DNA from 4 places in the Kitasatospora sp. NPDC101801 genome. Region 1 is predicted to be linked to each of the others. Evidence: riboswitches for the same ligand, from Rfam matches in the RefSeq annotation. Region 1 holds a riboswitch; each other region holds the start of a gene.
The links. Region 1 has a riboswitch for cobalamin ahead of ACIRPK_RS08375 (ribonucleoside-diphosphate reductase subunit alpha). Riboswitches for the same ligand answer to the same signal wherever they lie in the genome.
Positions count from the first base shown of each region.

Region 1 (7,657 bases):
CGGCGGCGCTGGGCGTCGAGGCCAGGTACGCACCGGTGCCGACGTTCGGTGAGTTCCGCAAGCTGATCAACGAGCAGAAGGTCAGCACCGTCTTCCGGTCCGGCTGGGTCGCCGACTACCCGTCGATCGAGAACTTCCTCAACCCGATCTTCCGCACCGGTGCGGCGGTGAACGGGTCCGGCTACTCCAACCCGGCGGTGGACGCGCTGCTGGCCGAGGCGGACGCGGCGCCCTCGGAGCAGGAGGGCTGGGAGCTCTACCGGCAGGCGGAGAAGATGATCATCCAGGACATGCCCGCCATCCCGCTCTGGTACCAGAAGGTGGAGTCGGGCTGGTCCACCCGGACCGGGAACGTCACCGTCACCCCGCTGCTCCAGCTGGACCTGTTCGACGTGACGCTGGAGAGCTGACGGCGGAGCCCTCCCCGGCCGGCCGGCGAGAGCGCCACCACACCGACGCCACACCGGAGTTGCCTAGATTCGGTAGTGCCCCGTCAGCTGAGTGGAAGGAGACGCCATGCCGTCCCAGACCGTGGAACTGCCGAACATCCGGGTGACCGCCGAGTCGGTGCCGAGCATCACCACCGACGCGCCGTACGAGCGCGAGTGGCTCCCGTCGCTCATCGCACCGATGAAGTAGCAACCGACGGCGGGCCGTTCACCGGAGAGCCCGGTGGACGGCCCGTCGTCGCTCCCGATCCACCGACCCAGCCCTGGGGTGAACCTTGTCGCCGTCCTACTCGCAGATCGACCGACTGCTCGGCACCGACCCGCAGTTCGGGGATCCCGGGGCCATCGAGGCCCGGAACATCGCCCGCTACCGGCTGGGTCTGACGGTGCTGGCCCGGGACTTCCCCGAGGCGGCCGAACGGTTCGAGCGGCTGGCGAAGGAGGAGGACGCGGGGCTCCGCCCGTTCCTCTACGACCCGGTGCTGCGGAACGCCTTCGAGAACGACCTGGTCGCGCTGGAGCGGCACCGGCCGGGCCCGAGCGAGTTCGCCCGGCAGCTGACCCAGGCGGACCTGGACGCCGGTGACGGGCTCGGCCCGACCGAGCGGCTGATGGACCCGCGCCACCGGCCGTGGGCCGGCCGAGGGGTCGGCTGGGTGTGGACCGAGGTCCGCCCCGAGCTGGCCGAACTGCCGCTCGCGGTACGGCTGGAGGAGCTCAAGCAGGGCAGCTTCACCGACCTGCGCGGCGCCCGCCGGATCGCTCCGGGGCAGGCCCAGCTGGCCGGGCTGGCCCGGGGCGCGGAGCTGCTGGCCGAGCTGCTGCCGTACGCGGGGGCCGGGGTCTTCCCGCACGTCTCGCTGGTCGGTCTGGCCCAAGGGGCTGCCGACGACGGCGAGTTGCACTCGTTCTCGGGCGGCGACCCGCTGCCCTCGGCGCTGTTCGTCGCGCCGGAGCACCTCGACGACCCGTGGATGACCGCCGAGATCCTGCTGCACGAGGGGCTGCACCTCAAGCAGTTCGACCTGCTGCGGACCGGCGCGATGGTCGCCGACCCCGGCCACCTGGTGGAGATCCCCTGGCGGTCCGCCCCGTGGACGCTGACCCGGGTGCTGGCCGGCCTGCACGTCTACAGCCACCTGGTGCTGTTCTTCGCGGCCGCCGCCGAGGCCCCCGCCGAGCTGGTGGAGCGCTTCGGCGCGCCGCCGGCCACCGAGGGCGTGGGGGCGCCCACGCCGGGCAGCCGGGCCGACCGGGAGGGCGGGTACGACACCAGTGCCGAGCGGGCCGGCTACCTCGGCCGGCAGGCCCTGGAGGTGCACGGCGAGGCGCTCACCCCGGCCGGCCGGCGGTTCGTCCGCTGGCTGCTGGACGCGGTGGCGCCGCTCGCCCCGGCCGTCCGGGTGACCGTCCCCGAGCCGGCCGCCGCCGCCGCGCCCGGCGCGGTGCAGCGACCCGCGCTCGACCCGCGCGGCTACCGGAAGGCCGAGCCGGTGACCGTCTGCCCGCTGCCGGACCAGCACCAACTGCTGGCCTACTCCCCGGAGGCGGCGCGGTTCCACTGGCTGAACGAGCACGCCTGGCTGATCTACGCGCTGTGCGACGGCGGTACGCCCGAGGAGATCGAGGCGGCCTACACCCGGCGGGGCGGCGGCGGTCCGGACGACGCCCGGTTCGCGCTCGGGATCGCCGGGCTGACCGCTGCCGGACTGGTGGAGCCGGTCACCGACTGAGCCGGTCGGCCGGCCGGAGTGTCCGGGCGTTGAGGCGCCCAGGCGCCGAGGTGACACACCGGACGCGGGCGGGCCCGGTGGCCGGGCATGCTGGGCGGAGCGTGCCAGGGAGTCCAGACCTCCCGGCCCGGTATCGCTGCCTTCCGGTGGAGGTTCGCTGAATGTCCGTCATGTCCCCGCCCTCGCCCCGGCTCCTCGCCCCGCCCGGGCCGACCGGCGCCGAGCCGTCCGGCGGCACCCGGTTCGGTCTGCTCGGACCGCTCCAACTCCGCTGCGACGAACGGGAGATCGAGCTGTCGGCGGCCAAGCAGCGGGCGCTGCTGGCGCTGCTGGCGATCAACGTCAACCGGCCGGTCCAGGTGGACCGGATCATCGCCGAGCTGTGGCAGGCCGACGAGCCCGAGAGCGCCCGGAAGACCCTGCAGGGGTACGTCTGGCGGCTGCGCGGCCTGCTCGGCAAGGGGGCGGTGCGGACCACCGGCAGCGCGTACACCCTGCTGACCGAGGCCGGTTCGATCGACGCGGTGCGGTTCGAGACGCTGGCGGAGTCCGGCCGGGCGGCGCTCCGTACCGGCGACCACGGGCAGGCCGGCCGGCTGCTGCGCGGTGCGCTGGAGCTCTGGCGCGGTCCGGCGCTGGTCGACGTGCCGCTCGGGCCGAGCGTGTTCGGGTACGTGAGCCGGCTGGAGGAGGCCAGGGTGCTGGCCGCCGAGGGCCTGGTCGACGCGGAGCTGGCGCTGGGCCGGCACGCCGAGGTGCTGCCCGGGCTGCGCGGGCTGGTGGCGGAGCACCCGCTCCGGGAGCGGCTGCGGGCGCAGCTGATGCTGGCGCTGCTGCGCGACGGGCGGCAGGCCGAGGCGCTGGCCGCGTACGGCGAGCTGCGGGACCTGCTGATCGAGGACCAGGGGCTGGACCCGGGCCGGGCGGTGACCGAGCTGCACCGGCGGATCCTGGCGGGGGACCCGACGCTGCACCTCGGCTGAGGCCGGTCCGCCCGGGGACACGCCGGAGGGGCGCGGGGTTCTCCCCGCGCCCCTCCGGTGGTTTCGCGGCCTAGAAGTCGTCGTCGAAGGCGACCGAGCCCTCGACGGCGGTCTGGTAGGCGCTGACCCGGCGCTCGAAGAAGTTGGTCAGCTCCTGCACGTTCTGCAGCTCCATGAAGCCGAACGGGTTGCTGGAGCCGTACCGGATCGGCAGGCCGAGGCGGGCCAGCCGCTGGTCGGCGACCGCCTGCAGGTACTCCCGCATCGAGGCGGTGTTCATCCCCGGCAGGCCCTCGCCGCAGAGGTCCTCGGCGAACTGGAGCTCGGCCTCGACGGCCTCCTCCAGCATCGCGGTGACCTGCTTGGCCATCTCCTCGTCGAACAGGTCGGGCTCCTCGGCCCGGACGGTGTCCACCACCGAGAAGGCGAAGTCCATGTGCATGGACTCGTCCCGGAACACCCAGTTGGTGCCGGTGGCCAGACCGTGCAGCAGGCCCCGGGACCGGAACCAGTACACGTACGCGAAGGCGCCGTAGAAGAACAGGCCCTCGACGCAGGCCGCGAAGCAGATCAGGTTGAGCAGGAAGGCCCGCCGGTCGTCCTTGCTCCGCAGCGAGTCGAGGTGATCGACCGCGTTCATGTACTTGAAGCAGAACTGCGCCTTCTGGTGGATGGAGGGGATGTTCTCCACCGCGTCGAAGGCCGCCGCCCGGTCCTCGGGATCGGGCAGGTAGGTGTCGAGCAGCGTCAGGTAGAACTGGACGTGCACGGCCTCCTCGAACAGCTGCCGGGACAGGTAGAGCCTGGCCTCGGGCGAGTTGATGTGCTTGTAGAGGCTCAGCACCACGTTGTTCGAGACGATCGAGTCACCGGTGGCGAAGAAGGCGACCAGGCGGCCGATCATGTGCCGCTCGCCCTCGCTGAGCTTGGCGAGGTCGGCGACGTCGGAGTGCAGGTCCACCTCCTCGACGGTCCAGGTGTTCTTGATCGCGTCGCGGTACTTGTCGTAGAACGACGGGTACCGCATCGGACGGAGCGTCAGCTCGAAGCCCGGGTCGAGCAGCATCTTCTCGCGGTCGGTGGTGCTCACTGGCAGGCCTCGCAGGACTCGGGGTTCTCCAGGGAGCAGGCGAGCGCCGCCTCCTCCTCCGGAGTGAGGGTGGTCGGGGCCGCCACGACGACCGGCGCGGACGGCGCCGGGACGACGGCCTTCGCCCCGGAGGAGGAGGCGGCCTGGGCGATCCGGGTGGCCGGGCGCGAGCGCAGGTAGTAGGTGGTCTTCAGACCGACCTTCCAGGCGTACGCGTACATCGAGCTCAGCTTGCCGATGGTCGGCGCGGCCATGAAGAGGTTCAGCGACTGGCTCTGGTCGATGTACGGCTGCCGGGCGGCGGCCAGGTCGATCAGCGCCCGCTGCGGCAGCTCCCACGCCGTGCGGTAGAGCGAACGGACCTCGGTGGGCAGCCAGTTGAGGTCCTGCACCGAACCGTTCGACTCGCGCAGCGCGTCCCGGGTCTGCGCGTCCCAGACGCCCAGCTCCTTGAGCTCGCGGACCAGGTACGGGTTGACCTGGAGGAACTCGCCGGAGAGGGTCTCGCGCTTGAACAGGTTGGACACCTGCGGCTCGATGCACTCGTAGACACCGGCGATCGAGGCGATGGTCGCGGTCGGCGCGATCGCCAGCAGCAGCGAGTTGCGCAGGCCGGTCTCGGCGATGGTGGCGCGCAGCGCGTCCCAGCGCTCGGTCCACTGCGGGGCCGTCTCGAAGTGGTCGATGTGCAGCTGGCCCCGGGCGGCGCGGGTCTCCGCGTACGCCTCGTGCCGGCCGAGCTGCACGGCCAGCTCGCTGGAGCGCTCGTAGGCGACCAGCATGATCCGCTCGGCGATCAGGGTGGAGAGCTGCTTGGCCTCGGCCGAGTCGAAGTCCAGCCGGAGCTGGAAGAAGACGTCCTGCAGGCCCATCACGCCCAGGCCGACCGGGCGCCAGCGGGAGTTGGAGGTGCCGGCCTCGGTGGTCGGGTAGAAGTTGATGTCGATGACCCGGTCCAGGAAGGTCACGGCGGTGCGCACGGTGGCGTCCAGCCGGTCCCAGTCCATCGCGTTCAGCAGGTCGGCCGCGGAGGCGCCGATCGCCACGTGGGCACCGAGGTTGACCGAGCCGAGGTTGCAGACCGCGGTCTCGGAGTCGTCGGTGACCTCGATGATCTCGGTGCAGAGGTTGGAGGAGTGCACGGTGCGGCCGGGCACGGCGGTCTGGTTGGCGGCGCGGTTGGAGGCGTCCTTGAAGGTCATCCAGCCGTTGCCGGTGGTGGCCAGGGTGCGCATCATCCGGGCGTACAGGGTCTGCGCCGGGATGGTGCGGATCGCCTTGCCCTCGGCCTCGGCCTTCAGGTACGCGGCGTCGAAGTCGGCGCCCCAGAGGTCGACCAGCTCGGGCACGTCGACCGGGGAGAACAGCGACCAGTCGGCGTTGGCGTTCACCCGGCGCATGAACTCGTCCGGGATCCAGTGCGCCAGGTTCAGGTTGTGGGTCCGGCGGGCCTCCTCGCCGGTGTTGTCGCGGAGCTCCAGGAACTCCTCGATGTCGGCGTGCCAGGTCTCCAGGTACACGCAGGCGGCGCCCTTGCGGCGGCCGCCCTGGTTCACCGCGGCGACCGAGGAGTCCAGGGTGCGCAGGAACGGGACGATGCCGTTGGACTGGCCGTTGGTGCCACGGATCAGGCTGCCGCGCGAACGGATCCGGCTGTAGGAGAGGCCGATGCCGCCGGCGTGCTTGGAGAGCCGGGCGATCTGCGCGTAGCGGCTGTAGATCGAGTCCAGGTTGTCCAGCGGCGAGTCCAGCAGGTAGCAGGAGGACATCTGCGGGTGCTTGGTGCCGGAGTTGAAGAGGGTCGGCGAGGAGGTCAGGTACTCCAGCCGGCTCATCAGGGTGTAGAGCTCGGCCACCTCGGCCACCGACTGCTCGGTGTCGCCGACCGCGAGACCGGCGGCGACCCGGAGCAGGAAGTGCTGCGGGGTCTCGATCACCTTGCGGGTGATCGGGTGGCGCAGCAGGTACCGGGACTGCACGGTGCGCAGGCCGAAGTACTCGAAGCGGTCGTCACCGCGCTGGTCGATCAGCGCGTCGAAGGCGTCGGCGTGCTTGGCCACCAGGGCGGCCGTGACGTCGCCGATCAGGCCCTCGGTGTGGCCGACCACGATCGAGGCGGAGAAGGAGAGCGCGCCCTGGCCGATCGCCTCGTCCTGGATCTCCAGCGCGAGCAGGCGGGCGGCGAGCTTCGAGTACTGCGGGTCCTCGGCGATCATCGAGGCGGCAGCCTCCACGGCCAGTCCGCGCAGCTCGGCGAAGTCCGAGTTGGCGTTCCGGCCGCGCAGCGCAGCGGCCGCGACGTGGCCGGGGTCCACCTGGGGCAGGTCGATGCTGCGGTCGGTGAGCAGCCGAAGCAGCGCAGCACCTGGATCGGTCTGGGCGGAGTCGGCAGAACCCTGGGAGGGCAGGGCAACTGAGGCAGCGATGGTCAAGGCGCTTCTCTCCTGGCGGCGGCGGTCGGCGAGGGGCACCGGACCCGTCAGGGCGCAGGGGAAGGCAGCGCGGAACACCTCACGGCGCGCGCGAACCACCCCCCGGCCCACCCGCGAGGCCCGGACGATACTGCTGTGCTGCATGGCGACTGCGGGGAAGCCCTGTGGCACACGGTCGGCAGGTCATCGGACTTGCGGGAACCTGCTGGAGGAGCCCGCTCACCGCTGCGGGGCAGTCCCGGAATCACACCGGGTTCCCCTGCGTCGACAGCGAAAGCGAGCATACATGTAGTGGCACCCTGCCGACGTGACCCCACATCTTGTGCGCGCAGTGTGTCGGGCTGACTCCGGCTCTGTTTCGGGAACGCTGCCGGGAGCGCGGTCGGCGCACACCGCCGGGGCACGAAACAGTCACCGAACGACCCTGCGTCGGCGGTTTGGTTTACTATCTCGCCTCATGAGCGAGGGAACGGGTACGCCGGCCGACCAGCAGCCCGAACAGCCGATACCCGGCCAGGGTCCGATTCCGGGTCAGCCGGTTCCGCAGCCGCCGTACCCCCAGCCGGGGCCCGGCCTGCCGGACGGCTCGTACCTGCCCCAGCAGGCGCCGTGGCCGCAGCAGTACGCCGCGCCGGCCGAGCCCGACTGGGTCGGTCTGGCGGACCGTCACGAGCGGGAGTCCCGCAGCAGGCGCCGCCGGCTCGTGATCGGCGGTGTCCTCGCCGTCCTGGTGGTCGGCGCGCTGACCGTCACCGGCGTGGTGATCGCCGGCAAGCGCGACAAGACCGAGGCCGATCCGACGCCCGTGCCGTCCCCGCCGGCCAGCTCCCCCGCGAAGCCGACCGCCTCGCCGAAGCCCGCCGAGCTGCTGGCCAGTGCGGCCACCGACAAGGGCCCGACCGACGCCGCCGCGCTCTTCCCGGCCCAGACCAGGACGGTCGACGGCCGGGCGTGGACGCGGCTGGTCACC
Region 1 covers NZ_JBIWML010000004.1:128,716-136,372, forward strand. The annotation lists gene ACIRPK_RS08350 (ABC transporter substrate-binding protein) at 1-410, shown strand, start outside; gene ACIRPK_RS08355 (hypothetical protein) at 517-639, shown strand; gene ACIRPK_RS08360 (aKG-HExxH-type peptide beta-hydroxylase) at 725-2,182, shown strand; gene ACIRPK_RS08365 (BTAD domain-containing putative transcriptional regulator) at 2,344-3,165, shown strand; gene ACIRPK_RS08370 (ribonucleotide-diphosphate reductase subunit beta) at 3,236-4,231, opposite strand; gene ACIRPK_RS08375 (ribonucleoside-diphosphate reductase subunit alpha) at 4,252-6,687, opposite strand; cobalamin riboswitch at 6,847-6,988, opposite strand; gene ACIRPK_RS08380 (hypothetical protein) at 7,145-7,657, shown strand, end outside.

Region 2 (7,657 bases), on a different contig from region 1:
GCTGTCGGTGCGCACCTTGGCGCCGACCGCCTTGGTGAACCGCTCGACCTTGGACCCGGTGCCGACCACGGTCAGCGTGTCGCCCTGATGCAGCTCGGTCTCACCGACCGCCGGGATGTCCTGGTCGACCCGCTGGACGCCGGTCAGGTAGATGCCCTCGGTGGCGGCGGCCTCCCGCTCGCGCAGCTGGGTGACGGTCTGTCCGGCCACCCGCTTGTCGGTGATCACCACCTGGCGCACCGTCAGCGGGCTGTCCAGCCCGGGCACCCCGGAGGTCTCCGGCCCGAGCTCGTGCCCGGTCTCCCGGACCGCGTCCCGCATGCCGACCACCAGCACCCGGTCACCGCGCCGGAGCTTCAGCCCCGGTGCGACCTTGAGCACCTCGTTCCCCCGCTTGACGCCCTCGATCGAGGCGTCCTGCCGGACCGCGTCCTCCAGCTGCTGCAGGCTGGACCCCTCGCCCTGCGACACCAGGTAGGTCCGGCCCACCAGACCGGGCAGCGAGGCGGTCTCGCCGGCCTCCAGCCCACCGCCGCTGCCGCGCATCTTGTCCCACAGCTCGCGGGAGGCGTCGGCCAGGTTGATCCGCATCAGCATCGGGAAGAACTGACTGGTCAGCAGGACGATGCTGATCAGGCCGAACAGGTAGCAGACCGAGTACGCGGTGGCCACGTGCGCCTGCAGCTCGCTGGACTGGTCCGCGGTGATCCCCGGCAGCTTGGTGATCGCCTCCTGCGCGGTACCGACCACCGCCGACTCGGTGGCCGAACCGGCCAGGATGCCGGCCGCCGTACCGACGTCGAGCCCGCCCGCCTTGGCGATGCCGTACGCCATCGCGATGACGATCACGGCCTCCATCACCGAGAGCACGCCGAAGCGCAGGCCCTTGGCATTCAGGTTCGCGAAGAACTGCGGCCCGGCCAGGTAGCCGAGCGAGAAGATGAACAGCGCGAACGCCACGTTCTTGACGTCCGCGTTCACCCCGACGTGCTGCGCTCCGATCAGCATCGAGACGATCAGCGTCCCGCAGATGCCACCGAGTTGGATCGGGCCGACCTTGAGCTTTCCCACCAGGTAGCCGAGTGCCAGACAGGCGAACAGGGCCAGCACCGCGTTCTCGCGCAGCAGACTCATTCCATGGACCTCCGTACGCCGGGCACTGATGATCGTCTACTGCATCAGAACCCACTCCGGCGCCCGGGGCCCGCCCGTGCTGCCGAACGAGTGACGGCGGGTCAGCCGGGCGGCCCCGGGCCCGCGCGGGCCGCTGACCAGCCCTGGTGACGACATCGATGTAGACCGATCAGCCGGGCACCGGTTATGGTGACCTCGATTTACTTCGCGTATCTGCCGGCGCGGAGCGCCACGTGCGTACGGGGCCCAGACGTCCCGTACCCGGCGCACGGCAGCTGTGCGCCGTGGGTGTCGGCGGTCGCGGGCCCTCGGCCGGAGGTGGGACGGCCCTCCCCAGTGATTGGACGCGGCGTGTACGACCGGAGACAGAGCTCGTCGAAGTCCTCGGAGCAGACCGTGCACCTGCTGTCCGAGGCGGGCCGGGCGGCGGACGCGCTGCTGGCGGAGCGGCTCGGCCGGCGCGGGCTCGGCCCCGTCCACCAGCTGGTCCTGTCCACCCTGGCGGAGCACGGCCCGCACGCCCGGTTCGACCTCGCCGTGCAGGTCGAGGCGTCGGAGGCGGACGCCTCCCGGATCATCGACGAGCTCCTGGCGGCGGGCCTGCTGGACTCGATGGTGGTGCACGCCGGCGGCCGGCGGCAGCTGGTCTCCCTGGCCCCGGCCGGGCAGACGATGCTGACCACCCTGCGGGGAGACGCCACGGCGGCCCAGGACGACCTGCTCGCGCCGCTGACCCGCGGGGAGCGCACCGAGCTCAACTACCTGCTGCGGCGGGTCTGCGCCGGCGCCGCGGCGCGCGGCCGGGCCCGGCCGGCCGCCCGGTAGCCGCCCGGGTCAGGGCCGGTCCCGCTCCTCCCGGTCCCGCTCCTCCCGCGACGACTCCAGCAGTGCGCGCACCAGTCGCTCGTCGTCGGGGCTGAGCCGGGAGACGAACCGGGCGAGCGTGCCTGAGCGGTCGTCACCCCGGTCCAGTTCGCTGTGCATCCGCCGCGCGGACAGCGCGGCGCGGTCCTCCACCGCCGGGCTGTAGGCGAAGGCCCGGCCCTGGCGGTTACGCCGGACCGTGCCCTTGTCGTGCAGCCGGGCCAGGATGGTGGCGACGGTGGTGCGGGCCGGGTCACCCGGCAGGGCGCCGCGGACCTCGGGCTCGGTGAGCGGGCGACCGGCGGCCCACAGTGCGCCGAGCACCGCGTCCTCCAGCTCGCCGGCCTGGCGGCGTATCGCCTCTGCCACGGGGACCTCGCCTTCCACCCGGTTCGTCTACATCACCGTAGACCACTGCTCCGGGATTGTAGTTCGGTCACCCCCGGCGCTCCCGCCGCCAGGTCGAGCCGGGCGAGCAGGGGCAGCACCAGCGCCAGCCAGAGCGCCGCGAGCAGCCAGCCGCCGAGCACGTCGAAGGCCCAGTGCACGCCGAGGTAGACCCGGCTCAGGCCGACCGCCACCCCCGCCGCGCCCAGCGCGACCACGGCGGGGGTGACCCACGGCCGCCGGGCCACGCGCAGCAGGGCCCAGGCGAGCAGCCCGGCGGCGACGGCGGCGGTGAAGGTGTGCCCGGAGGGGTAGGAGTAGCCGCTCGCCGAGGTGGCCCAGTCCGCCACCGGCGGCCGGCTCCGCCCGACCGCCAGCATCAGCCCGGTGCGGATCACCTGCCCGACCGCCAGCGCCAGCACCGGCGCACAGACCCGTACGACGCTGCGCCCGGCGCAGTGGGCCCAGCGGAGACCCGCCGCGACGGCCGCCAGGTAGGGCGGGGCCCCGGTCCCCAGGTCCGTCACGAGGCCGACCGTCCGCACCGCCCAGGCCGGACGGTGCGTCAGCAGCCAGGAGTGCAGCTCCGATTCCACCGGGTACGGACCCCGGCCGTGCAGCACCAACACCGTACTGAGCAGGGCGAACAGCAGCAGCGGCACCCCGATCAGCACAGCTCGCCGCGTCATCCGGCACGCACGGGCGACGGTCCGGCTGGATCGGGCATGGGTCGGCGCCTCTCGTCGGGGACGGCTCCGCGTCCGTCTACATCACTGTAGACCCCAACCTGGCTGACCACCCGTCAGCCGGGCACCCGGTGGCGATCAGGACCGGATCCGGAGCCGACCCGCAACGGTATGCCGTCGATCATTCGGACAACGGCGTCCGGAGCCGCTCCGGTGGGCCTAGGCTGGGGCTTGCAGTCGGTTCGCCCTGCCAGCCAGGCAGGCGCGTCGTAAGAGGGAACCCGGTGGGAATCCGGGACTGCCCCGCAGCGGTGAGTGGGAACGACCGCCGTCACATGCACTGGGCCCCGCCGGGGTCCGGGAAGCGACGGCCAGTAGGTGTCGGCCTTCCGAGGTCGGTGTGCCCGCGAGTCCGAAGACCTGCCACTGCCCGCGTGCACCCCGCACGCGGTGATCTCGGTGACCTCGTGGGCGGGTCGGCGGAGCGGGCGGGCACATCATGGTGCCGCGTCCGCGCGGCCGTACCTGCACGTCCTCGTGCTCTCCCGGGATCGCAGCGCGACTCGCGAAGGAGAGTTCCGTGACCACGCGTTCCACCGCTCCGCAGGCCACCGTGTACGGCTACCCGAGGCAGGGCCCGAACCGGGAACTGAAGAAGGCGGTCGAGAGCTACTGGGCCGGCCGCGTCGACGCCGACGCCCTGCACGCCACCACCGCCGGCCTGCGCCGCGACACCTGGCGGCGGCTCACCGAGGCCGGTGTCACCGAAGTGCCCACCGGGGACTTCTCGTTGTACGACCACATGCTCGACGCGACCGTCGCGGTCGGCGCGGTCCCGCCCCGCCACCGGGCCGCCGTGGACGCCGACCCGCTGGCCGGCTACTTCGCCATGGCCCGTGGCACCCAGGACGTCGCGCCGCTGGAGATGACCAAGTGGTTCGACACCAACTACCACTACCTGGTGCCCGAGTTGGGCCCGGAAACGGTCTTCGTGGCGAACCCCGCCAAGGCGGTCACCGAGCTGCGCGAGGCCGTCGTGCTCGGGCACCGCGCGCGACCGGTCCTGGTCGGGCCGTTCACCTACCTGCTGCTCGCCAAGCCCGCCCCGGGCGTGGCCGCGGACTTCCGGCCGATCACCCTGCTCGACCGGCTGCTGCCGGTCTACGCCGAACTGCTCGCCGAGCTGTGGACCGCCGGGGCCGACTGGGTCCAGCTGGACGAACCCGCGCTGGTGCAGGACCGCACCCCCGCCGAACTGGGCGCCGCCGCCCGGGTCTACCGCGAGCTGGGCGCCCTGACGGAGCGTCCGAAGCTGCTGGTGGCCAGCTACTTCGACCGGGCCGGTGAGGCGCTCAAGGTGCTGGCCAGGTCCCCGGTCGAGGGCGTCGGGCTGGACTTCACCGGCCCGGCCGCCGCCAACCTGGCCGAACTCGCCGCCGTCGGCGGCCTGCCCGGCAAGCGACTGATCGCCGGCGTGGTGGACGGCCGCAACGTCTGGATCAACGACCTGGAGCAGTCCCTCTCCACCCTGGCCACCCTGCTCGGGCTGGCCGACCGGGTCGACGTCGCCCCGTCCTGCTCGCTGCTGCACGTCCCGCTGGACGCCGACCGGGAACGCGACCTGGACCCGCAGATCTCCCGCTGGCTGGCCTTCGCCGAGCAGAAGACCGCCGAGATCACCCTGCTCGCCCGGGGCCTGCGCGAGGGCACCGGCACCATCGCGGCCGACCTGGCCGCCAACCGCGCCGACCTGGCCTCCCGGGCCGGTTCCGCGGTCACCCGCGACCCCGAGGTCCGGGCCCGGGTCGCGGCGACCACCACCGGGGACGGCCGCCGCCCGCAGCCGTACGCCGAGCGGAGCGTCGCCCAACGGGCCCGGCTCCGCCTGCCGTTGCTGCCGACCACCACGATCGGCTCGTTCCCGCAGACCACCGAGCTGCGCACGGCCCGGGCCGACCTGCGGGCCGGGCGGCTCGACCAGGCGGGCTACCGGGAGCGGATGGAGTCCGAGGTCCGGGAGGTGATCGCCTACCAGGAGAAGGCGGGCCTGGACGTCCTGGTGCACGGCGAGCCCGAACGCAACGACATGGTGCAGTACTTCGCCGAGCAGCTGACCGGCTACCTGGCCACCCGGCACGGCTGGGTGCAGTCCTACGGCACCCGGTACGTCCGGCCGCCGGTGCTGGCGGGCGACATCTCCCGGCCCGCCCCGATGACCGTCGACTGGTTCCGGTACGCCCAGGAGCTGACCGACCGTCCGGTGAAGGGCATGCTCACCGGGCCCGTCACCATGCTGGCCTGGTCATTCGTCCGCGACGACCAGCCGCTCGGCGACACCGCCCGCCAGGTGGCGCTCGCCCTGCGCGACGAGGTCACCGACCTGGAGGCGGCCGGCGCGGCCGTGATCCAGGTGGACGAGCCCGCCCTGCGGGAGACCCTGCCGCTGCGCACGGCCGACCGCCCGGCGTACCTGGACTGGGCCACCGAGGCGTTCCGGCTCTCCACCTCCGGAGTCCGGGCGGACACCCAGATCCACACCCACATGTGCTACGCGGAGTTCGGCGCGATCATGACCGCGATCGACGAACTCGACGCCGACGTCATCTCGTTGGAGGCGGCCCGCTCGCACATGGAGGTCGCCCACGAGCTGGCCGAGGCGGGCTACCCGCGCGAGGTCGGCCCGGGTGTCTACGACATCCACTCGCCCCGGGTGCCCAGCACCGCCGAGGCGGCCGCACTGCTCCGCGCGGGCCTGGCGGCGATCCCCGCCGAACGGCTCTGGGTCAACCCCGACTGCGGTCTGAAGACCCGGGGCTGGCCGGAGACCCGGGCCTCACTGGACAGTCTGGTCGCGGCCGCCCGGCTGGTCCGCACCGAACTCACCGGCTGAGCCGGGCCGCCCGGGGCGGAGGTGCCTGCCACGGCACCCCCGCCCCGGTGCGCGACCGGTCGGCGTCGGGCCCGGAGCGTCGGAGCGCACCGTACCCAGGCGCTCGGCGCCCCGGCCCACCCCCGGCGCCCGGCGACTGACGTCCGGGCGGGCGGTGCCGCCGAACTCCTCCGGCGCGGGATCCGCCGGGCCCGCCCGGCCCCGGCCTACCCTGGGCCGGGAAGACCCGAGCCCGGACCGCCGACCGCAGGCCCCGACCGAGGAGCACCCGATGACCCAGCCGCCCCCGCCCCAGGTCTGGCCCAGCCTGCGGGCGCACGACGCCCACGCGTTGATCGGGTTCCTGACCGAGGCGTTCGGCTTCGAGGCCACCGCCGTCTACGCGGACGGGACGCACGTGCACCACGCCCAGCTCAGCTGGCCTGCCGGTGGCGGGATCATGCTCGGCTCGGCCCGCGAGGAGGACAGCGACGAGGACCCGTGGCCGCTGCGGCCGGGCCACTTCGGTGCGTACGTCGTGGTCACCGAGGACCCGGACGCGCTGTTCGCCCGGGCCGTCGCCGCCGGTGCCACCGTGGTCGCGGAACCGCACGACACCGACTACGGCACGGACGGCTCACGGGACTTCACCGTGCGCGACCCCGAGGGCAACCTGTGGGCCTTCGGCACCTACCGGGGCGAGCCCCGGAAAGGCTGAGACACCGCCCCGCCCGACGCTCCGAGGCCGGTCGCCGTCGGCTCCCCACCGGGTCAAGGCCCCCTCCGGGCCATAATCTGGTTCTGTGTACGATCCGTGGGGGAATCACCACCTCGGAAGGCAGCCATGACAGCGCAACCCACCGGCCTCCCCGTCATCGACCTCTCGCTCGCCGACGGCACCGCCGACGACCGGGCCCGGCTGCACGACGCGCTCCGCGCCGCCGCCACCGAGGTGGGGTTCTTCCAGCTCACCGGCCACGGCGTGACCACCGGGGAGACCACTGCGCTGACCGACGCCATGCACGCCTTCTTCGCCCTCCCGGAGGCCGACCGGCTGGCCGTCAGCAACCTCAACTCCCCGCACTACCGGGGCTACACCCGCACCGGCACCGAACGCACCGCCGGCGACCGGGACTGGCGCGACCAGCTCGACGTCGGCGCCGAGCTGCCGGCCCACGTGCCCGGCCCGGGCGAGCAGCCGTACTGGTGGCTGGAGGGCCCGAACCAGTGGCCCGCCGCCGTCCCGGGGCTGCGCGCCGCCACCCTGCACTGGATCGACCGCCTGGGTGCGGTGGCCGCCCGGCTGCTGCACGAGCTGCTCGCCGCCATCGGCGCCCGCCCCGACTTCTACGACTACGCCTTCGCCGGGCACCCGCACCTGCGGCTCAAGCTGGTGCGCTACCCGGGCACCCCGCCGGAGGGCACCCCGCAGGGTGTCGGCGCGCACAAGGACTACGGCTTCATCACCCTGCTGCTGCAGGACGACGTCGGCGGCCTCGAGGTGCTGCGTTCCGACGGCGGCTACCTCGCCGTCCCGCCGATGCCCGGCGCCTTCGTGGTGAACCTCGGCGAGCTGCTGGAGGTGGCCACCGACGGCTACCTCAAGGCCACCCGGCACCGCGTGGTCAGCCCGCCCGGCGCCCGCGAGCGGTTCTCCGTCCCGTTCTTCTACAACCCCCGCCTGGACGCCCACATCACCCCGCTCGACTTCCCGCAC
Region 2 covers NZ_JBIWML010000019.1:1,062-8,718, reverse strand. The annotation lists gene aspT (aspartate-alanine antiporter) at 1-1,134, opposite strand, end outside; gene ACIRPK_RS21065 (MarR family winged helix-turn-helix transcriptional regulator) at 1,486-1,959, shown strand; gene ACIRPK_RS21060 (BlaI/MecI/CopY family transcriptional regulator) at 1,969-2,367, opposite strand; gene ACIRPK_RS21055 (phosphatase PAP2 family protein) at 2,400-3,074, opposite strand; cobalamin riboswitch at 3,342-3,493, shown strand; gene metE (5-methyltetrahydropteroyltriglutamate--homocysteine S-methyltransferase) at 3,652-5,961, shown strand; gene ACIRPK_RS21045 (VOC family protein) at 6,233-6,658, shown strand; gene ACIRPK_RS21040 (isopenicillin N synthase family dioxygenase) at 6,785-7,657, shown strand, end outside.
Region 2: another riboswitch for cobalamin. It lies ahead of metE (5-methyltetrahydropteroyltriglutamate--homocysteine S-methyltransferase); the one in region 1 lies ahead of ACIRPK_RS08375 (ribonucleoside-diphosphate reductase subunit alpha).

Region 3 (7,657 bases), on a different contig from region 1:
CGGCCGCCGAACCGGCGGTGACCGTGCTCCGGGCCACCGTCAGCCCGGACAACACGGCCTCGCTGGCCACCGTCGCCGCCTTCGGCCTGGTCCACGTCGGCGAGCAGTGGGACGAGGAGGACGGCCGCGAGCTGATCTACGAACTCCCCACCCCGGCGGCGTAGTCGGCGGCGGCCCGGACGAACCGTGCGGCGAGTTCGGGTGCCCCGGCCCAGTGCAGGTGCAGGTACGAGGCGTGCACCGAGCCGCTCACGAAGCCTTCGGTGCAGGCCCCGGCCGGGCCCCGCCAGCCCCAGGCGGGCGGCTCGCCCGCGCCCGGCTCGCAGACCGTCCGGTGGAACTCGTGCCCGCGCAGCCGCGAGCCGGTCGGCGCCAGCACGCTGTCGGTGAGCGCGACCGCCTCCCGGTAGCCCAGGGTGAGCCGTTCGGTCATCCGGGCGGTGGTCGGCAGCACGCCGCACATCGGCGCGCCGTCCAACTCCTTTCCCAGGTACAGCAGTCCGGCGCACTCGGCGCTGACCGGCGCCCCGGCGGCGGCCAGCGCGGCGATCGAGGCGCGCAGCCCGGCGTTCGCGCTGAGCTCCTTGACGTACATCTCCGGGAAGCCGCCGCCGATCACCAACCCGGCCGCGCCCGCCGGGAGTTCCGGGGCGTGCAGCGGGTCGAACGGGACCACCTCGGCCCCCGCCGCCGCCAGCAGCTCGGCGTTCTCCGCGTACGAGAAGGAGAACGCCGCACCGGCCGCCAGCGCGACCCGGGGCCGGCCGGGCACCGGCTCCACCTCGGCGGCGGCCGACCACGGCTCGGCGTCCAACGGCGGTGCGCTGCGGGCCAGTTCGAGCAGCGCGTCCAGGTCGACCGAGGCGCCGATCAGCTCGCCCATGTCCCGGACCGCGCGCAGCGCGTCCGCCGACCGCTCGACGGCCGGGATCAGGCCCAGGTGCCGGGACGGCGTGGCGACGGCGGCCGAACGCCGGACGCAGCCGAGCACCTGGACCCCGCCGCCCTCCTCCAGCGCCTCCCGGAGCAGCTGCTCGTGCCGGTCCGAGGCGACCCGGTTGAGGATCACCCCGGCCAGCCTGACCTCCGGGTCCCAGGAGGCGAAGCCGTGCACCAGCGCGGCCACCGAGCGGGACTGCGAGGAGGCGTCCACCACCAGCACCACCGGCGCCCGGAGCAGCTTGGCGACATGGGCCGTGGAGGCCAGTTCGCCCCGCCCGGCGGCGCCGTCGTAGAGCCCCATCACGCCCTCCACCACGGCCACGTCGGCCCCGGCCGCCCCGTGCAGGAACAGCGGGGCGACCCGGTCGGGCCCGCACATGAAGGCGTCCAGGTTGCGGCCCGGGCGCCCGGCGGCGAGCGCGTGGTAACCGGGGTCGATGTAGTCGGGGCCGACCTTGTGCGGGGAGACCGCCAGGCCACGGGCGGCCAGCGCGGCCATCAGGCCGGTGGCCACGGTGGTCTTGCCCGCGCCCGAGGAGGGCGCGGCGACGACGAGACGGGGGATGTTCAACGGACTACCACTCGATACCGCGCTGGCCCTTGCGGCCGGCGTCCATGGGGTGCTTCAGCTTGGTCATCTCGGTGACCAGGTCGGCCAGTTCGAGCAGCTCGTCCTTGGCGTACCGGCCGGTGATCACCACGTGCTGGTTGCCGGGGCGGTTGCGGAGCACCTCGACCACCTCGGCCACGTCGACCCAGCCCCAGTGCATGGGGTAGGTGAACTCGTCCAGTACGTAGAAGCGGTACGTCTCGGCGGCCAGGTCGCGCTTGACCTGCTCCCAGCCCTCCTTGGCCGCCTCCTCGCTGGACTCGACCATGTCGGCGGAGCGCTGGACCCAGGACCAGCCCTCGCCCATCTTGTGCCAGGCGACCGTGCCGCCCTCGCCGGAGGCGCCGAGCACCTTGAGCGCGTTCTCCTCGCCGACCTTCCACTTGGCCGACTTGACGAACTGGAACACCCCGACCGGCCAGCCCTGGTTCCAGGCCCGCAGCGCCATCCCGAAGGCGGCGGTGGACTTGCCCTTGCCGGGGCCGGTGTGCACGGCGGTGATCGGCTGGGTGCGGCGCTGACGGGTGGTCAGGCCGTCGTCGGGGACGGTCTCGGGCTTTCCCTGCGGCATGGTCAGGCGGCCTTTCGGATCGAGGCGGAGGAGGGCCGGTGCGCGTGCACCAGGGCGGCGACGCCCTCGGCCCTGAGGTCGTCCAGGGTGACGGCGGAGGCGTTCAGCTGGGCCGCCAGGGTGTGCGCCAGACCGAGCCGGACGTGGCCGGACTCGCAGTCCAGCACCACGCTCGCCACGCCCTGGGCGGCCAGCAGCCCGGCCGCCCGGCCGGCCTGCGGCAGCGCGTCCTTGCCGCCGGTGGCCCGGCCGTCGGTGACCACCACCAGCAGCGGGCGGCGGTGCGGGTCGCGCATCCGCTCCACCCGGAGCGTCTCGTGTGCCCGGAGCAGCCCGGCGGCCAGCGGGGTCCGTCCGCCGGTGGGCAGCTGTGCCAGCCGGGCCGCGCCGACCTCGACCGAGGAGGTCGGCGGCAGCGCCAGCTCGGCGCCGCTGCCCCGGAAGGTGATCATGCCGATCTTGTCCCGCCGCTGGTAGGCGTCCATCAGCAGCGAGAGCACCGCGCCCTTGACGGCGGTCATCCGCTGCCGGGCCGCCATCGACCCCGAGGCGTCCACCACGAACAGCACCAGGTTGGACTCCCTTCCCTGGCGCACCTGTTCCCGGAAGTCGTCCTTGCGCAGCACCAGCGCCCTGGAGTCCCGTCCGCGCGCCGCCTGGTGCGGTGCGGCGGCCTGCAGGGTGGCGCTCAGGTGCAGCCGGCTCAGCGGGCCCTGCGGCCGGCGCGAGCGGATGGTGTGCCCGCCGTCGGTCTCGGCGGGGGAGCGGCGCCCCTGGGCGCCCTTGCCGGTGCCCGGCACCTTGAACAGCCGGGTCCGGTACGGCTCCCCGGCCGAGGCCACCGGGGCCTTGCTGCCGCCGCCCTGCGCCTGCGACGGCAGCTCCGGCTCCCCGGCGGGCTCCTCGGCGGCCGACGGGCCGTCCGGGGCGTCGCCCTGCGGTTCGGGGGCGCCGCCGCCGTCCGGGCCGCCGTCGGGGTCGGGGTCGGGGCCGTCGTCCTCCGGGCCCTCGGCGTGCTCGTCCAGGGTGCGGTCGAGCTGCTCCTCGTCCAGCCCGGGGGCGTCGAACGGGTTGCGCCGCCGACGGTGCGGCAGAGCCAGCTGGGCGGCCTTGCGGACGTCCTGCTCGCTCACCTCGGTCCGGCCCTCCCAGGCGGCCAGCGCGACGGCGGTCCTGGCCATCACGATGTCCGCGCGCAGCCCGTCCACCTCGAACGCCGCGCAGACGGCGGTGATCTGACGCAGCGCCACATCGGGCAGCAGCACGCTCGGCAGCAACTCCCGGGCGGCGGTGATCCGTTCGGCCAGCTCCCGCTCCTCGGCCGCGAACCGGGCCGCGAAGCCGTCCGGGTCGGCGTCGTACGCCAGCCGGCGGCGGACCACCTCGGCCCGCTCGCCCGGCTCCCGGGTGGCGGCGATCTCCACGGTGAGGCCGAACCGGTCCAGCAGCTGCGGCCGCAGCTCACCCTCCTCCGGGTTCATCGTGCCGACCAGCAGGAAGCGGGCCGCGTGCCGGACCGAGACGCCCTCCCGCTCGACGTACGAGCGGCCCATCGCGGCGGCGTCCAGCAGCAGGTCCACCACGTGGTCCTGGAGCAGGTTCACCTCGTCGATGTAGAGCACGCCCCGGTGCGCCTTGGCCAGCAGGCCGGGCTCGTACGCCTTGACGCCCTCGGCCAGCGCGCGCTCCAGGTCGAGCGAGCCGACGATCCGGTCCTCGGAGACGCCGACCGGCAGCTCCACCAGGTGCGCCGGGCGGCGGTCGCCTCCGGCCGGGGTGTGCGGGCCGTCCGGGCAGCCCTGGTCGGGGGAGGCCGGGTCGCAGGAGAACCGGCAGCCGGGCACGGTGTCGATCGAGGGCAGCAGCCCGGCCAGGGCCCGCACCATGGTCGACTTGGCGGTGCCCTTCTCGCCGCGCACCAGCACCCCGCCGACGGCCGGCGAGACGGCGTTCAGCAGCAGCCCGAGCCGCAGGTCGGCCATGCCGACGATCGCGGTGAAGGGGTAACGCACGTCGGTCATCGGTCGGTCTCCGTAGCTCGGGGCGCCCCGGGTGGGACGAACGGCAGGTGGGCGGGCGCGCCGCCCTCGATCAGCTTCCACAGTGCGTCGGTGTCGGCGTGCTCCTCGATCAGGTCGCCCAGCCGGTCCAGGCGTTCCTCCCGGGCGGCGGCGAACGAGGTGTCGGGGGCCGGGACGAAAGCCCGGCCCGCCTGCTCGGCCACCTCGCGCAGCAGCGCCCGGCGGAAGCCGTCGTTCTCCAGCGCGCCGTGCCAGGTGGTGCCCCGGACCGAGCCGACCCGGCAGCCGTCCAAGAAGGGCTCCCCGCTCTCGACCGTCACCACGCCGTGGTGGATCTCGTACCCTTCGACCCGCTCGCCGAAAGCCTCGCCGACCGGTCGGGCCAGCACCTTCTCCCGGCCGAACACCACCCGGGTCGGCAGCAGGCCGAGGCCCTGGACGGTGCCCGCCCTGGACTCCACCTGATCCTCGATCACCTGACCGAGCATCTGGTACCCGCCGCAGACCCCGAGCACCGGCCGGCCGGCCGCCGCCCGCGCCTTCAGCACCGGCTCCAGACCGCGTTCGCGCAGCCAGGCCAGGTCCGCCACGGTGGCCCGGGTGCCGGGCAGCACCACCAGATCCGCGTCGGCCAGCTCCTCGGCCCGGGTGGCCCAGCGGACCAGCACCCCGGGCTCCTGGGCCAGCGCGTCCAGGTCGGTGAAGTTGGACAGCCTCGGGAAGCGGACCACCGCGACCCGCAGCACGTCGGCGCCGACCGGGCCGCGCACCGAGCCCCGGTCCACCACGGTGGTCAGGTCGAGCGAGTCCTCGGCGTCCAGCCACAGCCCGGACAGCATCGGCAGGGTGCCCAGTACCGGACGGCCCGTCAGCTCGCGCAGCATCTCGAGCCCGGGCGCCAGCAGCCGGGCGTCGCCCCGGAACTTGTTCACGAACCAGCCCGCCACCAGCGCCTGGTCCTCGGCCGAGAGCAGCGCCAGCGTCCCGTACATCGCGGCGAACACCCCGCCCCGGTCGATGTCGCCGACCACCACCACCGGCAGCTTCGCCGCCGTGGCCAGGCCCATGTTGGCGATGTCCCGGTCCCGCAGGTTGATCTCGGCGGGGGAGCCCGCGCCCTCGCAGACCACCACCTCGTACCGGCTGCGCAGGTCGGCCAGGCACTCCAGGGCCCGCTCCAGCAGCACCGGCTTGCGCTCGCGGTAGTCCAGCGCGCCGACCTCGGCGATCGCCCGGCCGAGCAGCACCACCTGACTGCGGCCGTCCGCACCGGGCTTGAGCAGCACCGGGTTCATCGCCGCCTCCGGCTCCACCCGGGCGGCCTGCGCCTGCATCGCCTGCGCCCGGCCGATCTCGGCGCCGTCGGCGGTGACGAAGGAGTTCAGCGACATGTTCTGCGCCTTGAACGGCGCGACCCTGACGCCCTGTCGGGCCAGCCAGCGGCAGATGCCCGCGGTGACCACGCTCTTGCCCGCGTCCGAGGTCGTTCCGGCGACCAGCAGCGAACCGCTCACGACTTCCTCCACGCGTACAGGGCCCGGCCGGTCACGGTGACCGCCAGTGCCAGGACTCCGACCCGCCGGGACAGCGTGCAGGCCCGTTCGATGTCGTCGACCGTCACCGGCCGCAGCTCGCCGCCGAGCACCGGCCGGTGCTCGACCCGCTCCCCGTACCGCAGGGTGCCACCCAGCCGGACCCCGAGCGCCCCGGCGAAGGCCGACTCGGCCTGCCCCGCGTTCGGGCTCGGGTGTGACGAGCCGTCACGGCGCCAGACCCGCCAGGCGGTGGCAGGCTCGGGGGCCGCCGCCACCGTGAGCAGCGCGGTCAGCCGGGCCCCCGGCCAGCCCGCCAGGTCGTCCAGCCGGGCCGACGCCCAGCCGAACCGCAGGTGGCGCGGGGAACGGTGCCCGACCATCGCGTCCAGGGTGTTGACGGCCCGGAACGCGAGCAGGCCCGGCGTACCGGCCAGCGCGCCCCAGGTGAGCGCGTTCACCACGGCGTCGGCGGTGTTCTCGGCGACCGACTCCACCACGGCCCGGGCGATCGCGGGCCCGTCCAGCGCGCTCGGGTCCCGGCCGCACAGGTGCGGCAGCCGCTCCCGGGCGGCCGCGAGATCGTCCGCCCGGAGCGAGCGGCCGATGGTGCGGGCCTCCCGGGTCAGCGAGGTGCCGCCCAGCACCGTCCAGGTCGCGGCGGCCGCCAGGCCGGCCCGGGCCAGCGGCGCCCGGCGCAGGGCCCGTTCGGCGAGCACCGCCCCGGCCGCGACGGTGCCCACACAGGCGGCGGTGTACGCGGCCCCGGCCGCCCGGTGGTCACGCCAGAGCCGGCCCTCGAGCCGGGACGCGGCGGAGCCGAAGACGGCGACGGGGTGACCCCGCCGGGGATCGGCGAACCTCGCGTCGGCCAGGTACCCGGCGACGGACCCGAGCAGGAAGGGGAGCGCGGGGGTCAGTCGGCGCACGACGGGGGCGGGTCGGCTCGGTTCAGGGCTGCCGGCATGGGCGTGCGTGTCCTCACTCAGGGTCCGCGCCCTGGATCGACGTACCGGGGGCGAGAGTCTCCTGGCTTCCGGGTCGGACACACCCCCGGGCCTTCCAACAGCCGCATCGGCGGGCCGTCGTGACCATGGGTCGAGGGTGCTCCCCGGTGACAGTGGCGGGACCGCGCCGGACTCGCACCGGCTTCCTCTGTTTGCCTCCGTTTGGCTGAAAGATCCCATCACGTGGCCGGACCGGCAGTCAACAAAGGGTGCGGAGGGCTTGGTCACACGTCTGTTCGCCCCACCGCGCGGGGCGCTCCCGGGCGGGTGAAGCTGGCCCTGGCGCGGCGTGGGTCCGCGACCGGACTGGAGGACGGTCATGACCGATCTCGGCAAGCTTCTCGGGGGTCTGCTCGGCGGCACGGGCGGCGGTGCCGCCGGCGGCGGGGGGAACCTGCTCGCCCTGCTGCTCGGCGCACTCGGCAGCGGCCAGGGGGCGGCTGGCGGTCTCGGCGCACTGCTCCAACAGCTCACCCAGGGCGGCCTCGGCTCCCAGGCCCAGTCCTGGGTCGGCACCGGTGACAACCACCCGGTCTCCGGCGCGGAGCTCGCCGCCGCCCTGCCCGACCGCGAACTGGACGCCCTGGCCCAGCAGTCCGGCCTCTCCCGCGACGAACTCACCCAACGCCTCGCCGCCCAGCTCCCCACCGCCGTCGACCAGCTCACCCCCACCGGCGAAGTCCCCACCCCGGCCACCCTCGACGAGCTCTTCGGCAAGCAGAACTGACGCCCCGCTCCGCCGCGCGGGCGCACGTGGTGCACCACCAGGGGCTCGGAGCTGTGCTGTTGTGCGGCTCCGCCGCATGGGCGCCGCCGACCTTTTGGCAGGTGCTTCGGAAGAGTCAGGGGCTCGGGGAACTGCGACGCCGGCCTTTGCAAGGTGATCGCTGCGTGGGTGGTCAGGGACTTTCGCAGTGACCCGAGCGCCAGATCTCCTCGCAGTTCCCCGAGCCCCTGGGTAGTTGACGGCTGGG
Region 3 covers NZ_JBIWML010000006.1:201,680-209,336, forward strand. The annotation lists gene ACIRPK_RS11365 (GNAT family N-acetyltransferase) at 1-164, shown strand, start outside; gene ACIRPK_RS11370 (cobyrinate a,c-diamide synthase) at 137-1,513, opposite strand; gene cobO (cob(I)yrinic acid a,c-diamide adenosyltransferase) at 1,518-2,123, opposite strand; gene ACIRPK_RS11380 (putative cobaltochelatase) at 2,126-4,144, opposite strand; gene ACIRPK_RS11385 (cobyric acid synthase) at 4,141-5,658, opposite strand; gene ACIRPK_RS11390 (cobalamin biosynthesis protein) at 5,655-6,596, opposite strand; cobalamin riboswitch at 6,697-6,859, opposite strand; gene ACIRPK_RS11395 (YidB family protein) at 7,003-7,410, shown strand.
Region 3: another riboswitch for cobalamin. It lies ahead of ACIRPK_RS11390 (cobalamin biosynthesis protein); the one in region 1 lies ahead of ACIRPK_RS08375 (ribonucleoside-diphosphate reductase subunit alpha).

Region 4 (7,657 bases), on a different contig from region 1:
CTTCGAGGTAGTCCGCGATGGCGAGACCGCACCGCAGGGCGTGCAGGATGCTGGACGAGCCGGTCAGCAGCGCCTCCTGCGGCGCGCTGCCGTCCTCGTCCTGCCGCCAGGCGATCGGGCCGCCCGGCAGCCGCAGCCCGACCGTGAAGTCCAGTGCCCGGCGGACAGTGGGCCAGATCCAGTCCAGGAAGGCGTCGTCACCCGAGGAGAGGTGGTGGTGCCAGACGCCGACCGCCAGGTAGGCGCAGAAGTTGGTCTCCTTGGCCCGGTTGGTCACCTCGCCGTCCACGTACGCCGCGTACCAGGAGCCGTCGGCGTTCTGCCGGGCCGCCAGCCAGCGGTACGCCGCCTCGGCGGCGGCGTGTTCGCCCGCCGTGTCCAGCGCCATCGCGGCCTCGGTGTGGTCCCACGGGTCCAGGTGGCCGCCGCCGAACCACGGGATGGCGCCGTCGGGCTGCTGGTCGGCCAGGATCGAGCGCACCGTGTCGGCGGCCTGACGGGCGTCCAGCACCCCGTCCAGCAGCAGCGCCTCCGGGATGGCGGCGGTCACGAGCCGGCCCGTCGCGGCTTGCCGGCGTACACCACGAAGCTCTTGCCGAGCACCGGGTTGAGCGCCTTCTCGGCCGCCTTGGTGATCTTCGAGATCACCGGGGTGCCGATGATGTCCCAGACCAGCAGCTGGTGGTAGGCCCGGACCGGCAGCGCCTTGTCGTTGTTGACGCCGACGGCGCACTTGATCCACCAGTACGGCGAGTGCAGCGCGTGCGCGTGGTGCTCGCCGTACGGCTCCAGGCCGGACTCCCGCACCTTCTCGACCAGCTCGTCGCCCTTGTAGATCCGGATGTGCCCGCCCTCGACCTCGTGGTACTCGTCGGAGAGCGCCCAGCAGATCTTCTCCGGCAGGTAGCGCGGCACGGTGACGGCCAGCAGGCCGCCCGGCTTGAGCACCCGGACCATCTCGGCCAGCACGCCCTTGTCGTCCGGGATGTGCTCCATCACCTCGGAGATGATGATCTTGTCGAAGGTGTCGTCGTCGAACGGCAGGTTGAGCGCGTCGCCCTCGATCGCCACCGCCGAGGCCCCGGCCGGCGCCTCCCCGGCCTGCTCCATCGCGGCGAACCACTTCTGCACCTCGGCGATCTCCTCGCCGTTCCGGTCCAGGGCCACCACGTTCGCGCCGCGCCGGTAGCACTCGAAGGCGTGCCGGCCCCCGCCACAGCCCAGGTCGAGCACCCGGTCGCCGGGGGCGAGCGGGAAGCGGGAGAAATCGACGGTCAGCACTGCGGGGCTCCCATTCGTTGGTACTCGGCAAAAAAGTGATCGGCCGTCAGGCGGGCCGGTCAGGCGACGTAGCGCCAGCCCGCGCCGGCCCTGGCGCGCTGCCCGGCCCCGGTGGCGATCGCCGCGCGGTAGCGGTCGGCGGTCAGTTCGGCGGCCCGCTGCCAGGTGAACCCGGCCAGCACCCGCTCCCGCCCGGCCGCGCCGAGCTCGGACCGCAGCTCGGGGTCGTCCAGCAGCCGGCCGAGCGCGGCGGCCAGCGCACCGGCGTCGCCGGGCGGCACCGCCAGGCAGGTCTCGCCGTCCGGGCCCGCCACCTCGGGGATCGCGCCGCCGGTGGTGGCGACCAGCGGGGTGCCGGTGGCCATCGCCTCGGCGGCGGGCAGCGAGAAGCCCTCGTACAGCGAGGGCACGCAGGCCACCTCGGCCGAGCGGTACAGGTCGACCAGCTCCTGGTCGGTGAGCCCGGTGCGGAACTCGATCTGCCGCTCCAGGCCGAACCGGCGGACCGCCTCGGCCACCGGGCCCTCGCCGCGCTGCGGCTTGCCGACCACCACCAGGTGCGCGTCCCGCTCGGTGCGCAGCTTGGCCAGCGCCTCGACCAGGTACACCAGGCCCTTCAGCGGGACGTCCGCGCTGGAGGTGGTGACGATCCGTCCGGGCACCCGGGCGATCGCGTCCGAGGGCGACCAGAGCCGGGTGTCGGCGCCGATCGGGACCACCGCGATGTTGCCGGGCGGGGTGCCGAGCTGCTCGGCGATCTCGGCCTTCGAGCTGCCGGAGACGGTGATCACGTGCTCCAGCCGGGCGGCCACCCGGCGCTGCATCCGGGTGAAGGCGTACCAGCGGCGCAGCGACAGCCGCTTCAGCCGGGTCGGCGCGGCGGCCAGCTCCAGCCGGCGGTCCACGGTGATCGGGTGGTGCACGGTGGTGACCAGCGGGAAGCCGTGCCTGGCCAGCCCGAGCAGGCCGTAGCCGAGGGTCTGGTTGTCGTGCACCACGTCGTAGCGGCCCTTGTGCGCGGCCAGGTACTGCCGGGCCCGGAGCGAGAAGGTGAGCGGCTCGGGGAAGCCGCCGGTCCGCATCCCGGCCACCTCCAGCAGGTCGACCAGGCCCCGGTACTCGGTCAGCGCGGGGGTGCGGAACGGGTCGTCGGCGCGGTACAGGTCCAGGCTGGGCAGCTCCACCAGCCGGACGCTGCCGGACCCCTCGACCGGGTCGAGCACCGGGAAGGGCTGGGCCCCGACCACGTCCACGTGGTGCCCGAGCCTGGCCAGCTCGCGGGACAGGTGCCGGACGTAGACGCCCTGGCCGCCGCAGTACGGGTCGCCCCGGTAGGACAGCAGGGCGATCCGCAGCGGTCGCGGCGGCAGCGCGGTCATCCGGGGCTCCTGTCCCCTACTCCCCGGCCTGCGCGGCGGCGGGAAAGTAGATCACGTTTCATGATGGTGGAGCTCGTCATTGGGCTGATCGAACAATGAGAGACCCTGACGATACCGGCCCGCACCCGAGGGCGGCAGATCGCCCCCGCAGAGTGCTACTCACGAGTACGCCGGTACCGGAGGGCTCCATTCTGACCCGTCCGCGGAGCCCGCCCACCCGGCGTTCACTGTGACATAACTCTCGGAGCACCCTCTCGCTGACGTGTCCTCATTTCCCACCCCGTGGTTGAATCGCCTCGATCCGGTCACCCACGCGCGCGCTCAGGGAGCCCCCTTGACCACCACCGCCGCCCTCGGAACCGGGCTCACCCCCCGGCAGGCCGAACGCCGCCGCCGGATCCTGCGGGCCGCCACCGCGCTGGCCGCCCGGGGCGGTTACGAGGCGGTCCAGATGCGCGAGGTGGCGGAGACCGCCGAGGTCGCGCTCGGCACCCTCTACCGCTACTTCCCGTCCAAGGTGCACCTGTTGGTGGCGGTGATGCAGGAGCAGCTCCAGCACCTGCACGAGCAGGTCCGCCGCCACCCGCCGACCGGCGAGGACCCGGCCGGCCGGGTGGCCGAGACGCTCACCCAGGCGTTCCACGCGCTCCAGCGCGAACCCCGCCTCGCCGAGGCGATGGTCCGCGCGCTGTCCTTCGCCGACCGCTCGGTCGGTGCCGAGGTGGACGCCGTCTCGGCCGTCACCTCGGCCATCGTGCTGGACGCCGCGCAGCTCGGCCCCACCCCGTCGCCGGCCCAGCAGGCCGCGCTGCGGGTGATCGCGCACACCTGGCACGCCACCCTGCTGGCCTGGCTCTCCGGCCGCGCCTCGCTCGCCGAGGTCCGCGGTGACCTGCACACCGCCGCCCGGCTGCTGGTGCTCTGACGCCCGGCCGGTACCGGAGCGCGTCCGTCCCGTTCCGGCCGGAAGAACTGGTACCGGTTCCGGTCCCCGGAGCCCCCGGACCGTGTCCGGCCGGGGGGAGTCCGGTCGGACGGTTAGAGTCTTGGACGCAGGATCAACAACTTCATCCGCTCCTCGTGCGGGGGAAGCCGGTGCGACTCCGGCGCTGACCACGCAACCGTCACAGTCGGGATGCCCGCCGGGGAGCGAGCGGCAGTGCCGGGCACCCGGCTCCGTCGAGGTCTACGGGCGGCCCGCCTCGGGCCGCTGCTCCGCTCACCGAAAGGCACGTCGACCCTCATGCTCACCACCGCCCGCACGGGCGCAGCCGCGCTGGCCGCCGCCCTGCTGACCGGCGCCGCCGCCGTCCCCGCCTTCGCGGACACCCCCACCCCCACGCCCGCCGCCGCCCCGGCCGCGCTCTACGGCAAGGGTGACCCGACGTACGACGGCGTCTTTCGGCAGTCGCTGGCCCTCACCGCGCTCGGCTCGGTCAAGGTCGTCCCGTCCGACGCGGCCGTGGTCTGGCTGACGGGTCAGCAGTGCGCGGACGGCGGCTGGGCGCCGTTCCGGTCCGACCCCTCGGTGGCCTGCGACCCCAAGGCCGAGGACAGCAACGCCACCGCGATGGCGATCCAGGCGCTCCAGCAGCTCGGCGGGCACCGGGACGAGGTGACCCGCGGCTCCGACTGGCTGAAGGCCGTGCAGAACGCGGACGGCAGCTGGCCGCTCAACCCCGGCACCCCGGGCGACGCCAACTCCACCGGGCTCGCCGTCAACGCGCTGCTGGCCGCCAACATCGACCCGGCCGCGGTGACCAGGAACGGCAAGAACGCCTACGACGGCCTGGCGCTGTTCCAGCTCGGCTGCGCCGCACCCGCCGAGCAGCGCGGGGCGTTCGCCTACCAGCCGTCCCCGGACGGCTCGCTCAAGGCCAACGACCTGGCCGGCTCGCAGGCGCTGCTGGCCGCGGCCGGCGGCAAGCTGCCGGTCACCAACACCAACCGGGTGGACACCCCGCCCAAGCCGCTGGACTGCGCCACCGCCACGGTCACCGTGCCGCACGCGGACTCCGCCGAGGCGGCGGGCTCGTACCTGGCCGCCCAGCTGGATGCGAACGGGCAGCACCTGATGCAGACCATGCCCGGCGCCGCCGCGACCCCCGACTACACCGCGACCGCCTGGACCGTGCTCGGCCTGGTCCAGTCCGGGCGCCCGGCCACGGCCGCGCCCGCCGCCGAATGGCTGGCCGGCAACGGCCACGACTGGGCCGCCAAGGGCAAGTCCGGCACCGACGCCTCGGCCGCCGCGCTGATGCTGCTGACCGCCGAGGCCGTCCAGCTCGACCCGTACCACTTCGGCGGCACCAACACGGTCCAGCTGCTGATCGACGCGGGCCCGGCGCCGAAGTCCGTCCCGGCCGCCGCGGCCGCGACCGACGCCCGGAACGACAGCGGGGCCACCCGGGCGGACGACGACAACGGCATCTCGCCGGTCTGGCTGGTCGGCATCGGCCTGCTGGTCGGCATCGGCGGCGGCCTGCTGCTCAGCCTCCGGCGCAAGCGCGCGGGCCGGCCCGCCGGTGGCCCGAACAAGACCGACGGCGGCAAGTCCGAGGGCGACGAGCAGAAGTGACCCTCCCGCTCCCCCGGGCGGCGGTGGCCCCGGCCGTCGCCGCCGTGCTGGCCCTGCTGCTCCCGTTCCTGCTCGCCGCACCCGCGCAGGCCACCGGCTACCGCTACTGGTCGTTCTGGAAGTGGTCCGAGAGCGCCTGGGCCTACCAGCAGCAGGGCCCGGTGGTGTACGTGCCGCCGGACGGCGCGGTGGACGGCTGGCGGTTCGCGGTCAGCCCCGACGGTGGGCAGGGCGCCGCCCGGCCGACCGCGGCGGGCGACTTCGGCGCGGTCTGCGCGGACGTGCCGGCCCAGGCCGGGAAGAAGCGGATCGCCGTGGTGCTGGACTTCGGCACCGCCGCCGACGCACCGGCCGGTGAGGCCCCGCCGGCCGCCCGGACGACCTGCGCGGCGGTCCCCACCGCCGCCAGCTCCGCCGAGGTGCTGGCCGCCGTCGCCCCGCCGCTGCGCTACGACTCCGGCGGCATCCTGTGCGCGATCGCCGGCTACCCGCGCGCCGGCTGCGGCGACACCGTCGGGGCCGGGGCCGACTCCGGTGCCAAGGGCGGGAGTCCGGGCCCGTCGGTCGGCCTGCTGGCAGGCGGTGCGGTGATCGTGGTCCTCGCCGCCGGCGCGGTCTGGCAGGCTCGGCGCCGTCGCGACTCCTGAGGTGTCACCCGTGCCCACCACCGGCCGGCTGCGGCCCGCCCGCCCCGTCCGCTCGACCCGCTCCGCGATCGGCCCGCGCCACCTGCACCCCGGTGCCTGGTGGCTCTGGGCGATCGGGCTCGGCGCGGCGGCCTCCCGCACCACCAACCCGCTGCTGCTCCTGCTGATCGTGGCGGTCTCCGGCTACGTGGTCGCGGCCCGCCGCAGCACCGAGCCCTGGGCCCGCTCGTACGCCGCCTTCGTCCGGCTGGCGCTGGTGGTGCTCGGCGTCCGGCTGCTCTTCACGGTCTTCCTCGGCTCCGGGGTCGGCGGCACCCACGTGCTCTTCACGCTGCCCCAACTCCCGCTGCCGGACTGGGCGCAGGGGGTGCGGATCGGTGGCGCGGTCACCCTGGAGGGGCTGCTCTTCTCGCTCTACCAGAGCCTGCGGCTGGCCACCCTGCTGATCTGCGTCGGCGCCGCCAACGCGCTGGCCAACCCGGCCCGGCTGCTGCGCGCCCTGCCCGGCGCGCTGTACGAGGCCGGGGTGGCCGCCGTGGTGGCGCTCACCTTCACCCCCAACCTGGTCGCGGACGTCCGGCGGATCAGGTCGGCCCGCCGGCTGCGCGGCCGCTCCGACCGGGGCCTGCGCTCGCTGCTCAGCGTCGGGCTGCCGGTGCTGGAGTCCGCCCTCGAACGGTCCGTCAGCCTGGCCGCCACCATGGACAGCCGGGGCTTCGGCCGCACCGCCGACCTGCCGCGCCGGGTCACCCGCTCGATCGGCGCGCTCACCCTGGCCGGGCTGGCGGCGGTCTGCGTGGCCTGCTACGGCCTGCTCACCGAGGGCACCGCGCGCTGGGCGCTGCCGGTCCTGCTCGCCGGGCTGGCCGCGCTCGGCGGCGGGCTGCTGCTCGGCGGCCGACGGTCGGTCAGGACCCGCTACCGGCCCGACCCGTGGGCCTGGCGGGAGTGGCTGGTGGCGGGCTCCGGGCTGGCCGTCGCGGCGCTGCTGATCTGGCTCGCCGGCCGCGACCCCGGCGCGTTCAACCCACCGGCCGTACCGCCCACCGCGCCCGAACTCCCGCTGCTGCCCGCGCTCGCCGTGCTGCTCGGCCTGCTGCCCGCCTTCGTCGCCCCCGCCCCGCCCCGTCCCGGAGAACGCCCGTGATCGTCTTCGAACAGGTGTCGGTCCAGTACCACGACGCCGCCGCGCCGGTGCTCGGCGGCCTCGAACTGACCGTCCCCGAGGGGGAGCTCTGCCTGGTGGTCGGCCCGTCCGGGGTCGGCAAGTCCACCCTGCTGGGCGCGGTCAACGGCCTGGTGCCGCACTTCACCGGCGGCGTGCTGCACGGCCGGGTCACCGTCGACGGCCGGGACACCCGCGCGCACCGCCCGCGCGAACTCGCCGACCTGGTCGGCATGGTGGGCCAGGACCCGGTGGCGCACTTCGTCACCGACAACGTCGAGGACGAACTCGCCTACGGCATGGAGTCGTTGGGCATCGCCCCGGAGGTGATGCGGCGCCGGGTGGAGGACACCCTGGACCTGCTCGGCCTGGCCGAGCTGCGCGACCGGGCGCTCTCCACCCTCTCCGGCGGCCAGCAACAGCGGGTCGCCATCGGCTCGGTGCTCACCAGCCACCCCAAGGTGCTGGTGCTGGACGAACCCACCTCCGCGCTCGACCCCGGCGCCGCCGAGGAGGTGCTCGCGGTGCTGCAACGGCTGGTGCACGACCTCGGCACCACCGTGCTGATGACCGAGCACCGGCTGGAGCGGGTGGTCCAGTACGCCGA
Region 4 covers NZ_JBIWML010000002.1:87,067-94,723, forward strand. The annotation lists gene ACIRPK_RS04645 (prenyltransferase) at 1-550, opposite strand, end outside; gene ACIRPK_RS04650 (class I SAM-dependent methyltransferase) at 547-1,281, opposite strand; gene ACIRPK_RS04655 (glycosyltransferase family 4 protein) at 1,341-2,660, opposite strand; gene ACIRPK_RS04660 (TetR family transcriptional regulator) at 2,995-3,585, shown strand; cobalamin riboswitch at 3,691-3,822, shown strand; gene ACIRPK_RS04665 (prenyltransferase/squalene oxidase repeat-containing protein) at 3,904-5,238, shown strand; gene ACIRPK_RS04670 (SCO2322 family protein) at 5,235-5,885, shown strand; gene ACIRPK_RS04675 (energy-coupling factor transporter transmembrane component T) at 5,887-7,032, shown strand; gene ACIRPK_RS04680 (ABC transporter ATP-binding protein) at 7,029-7,657, shown strand, end outside.
Region 4: another riboswitch for cobalamin. It lies ahead of ACIRPK_RS04665 (prenyltransferase/squalene oxidase repeat-containing protein); the one in region 1 lies ahead of ACIRPK_RS08375 (ribonucleoside-diphosphate reductase subunit alpha).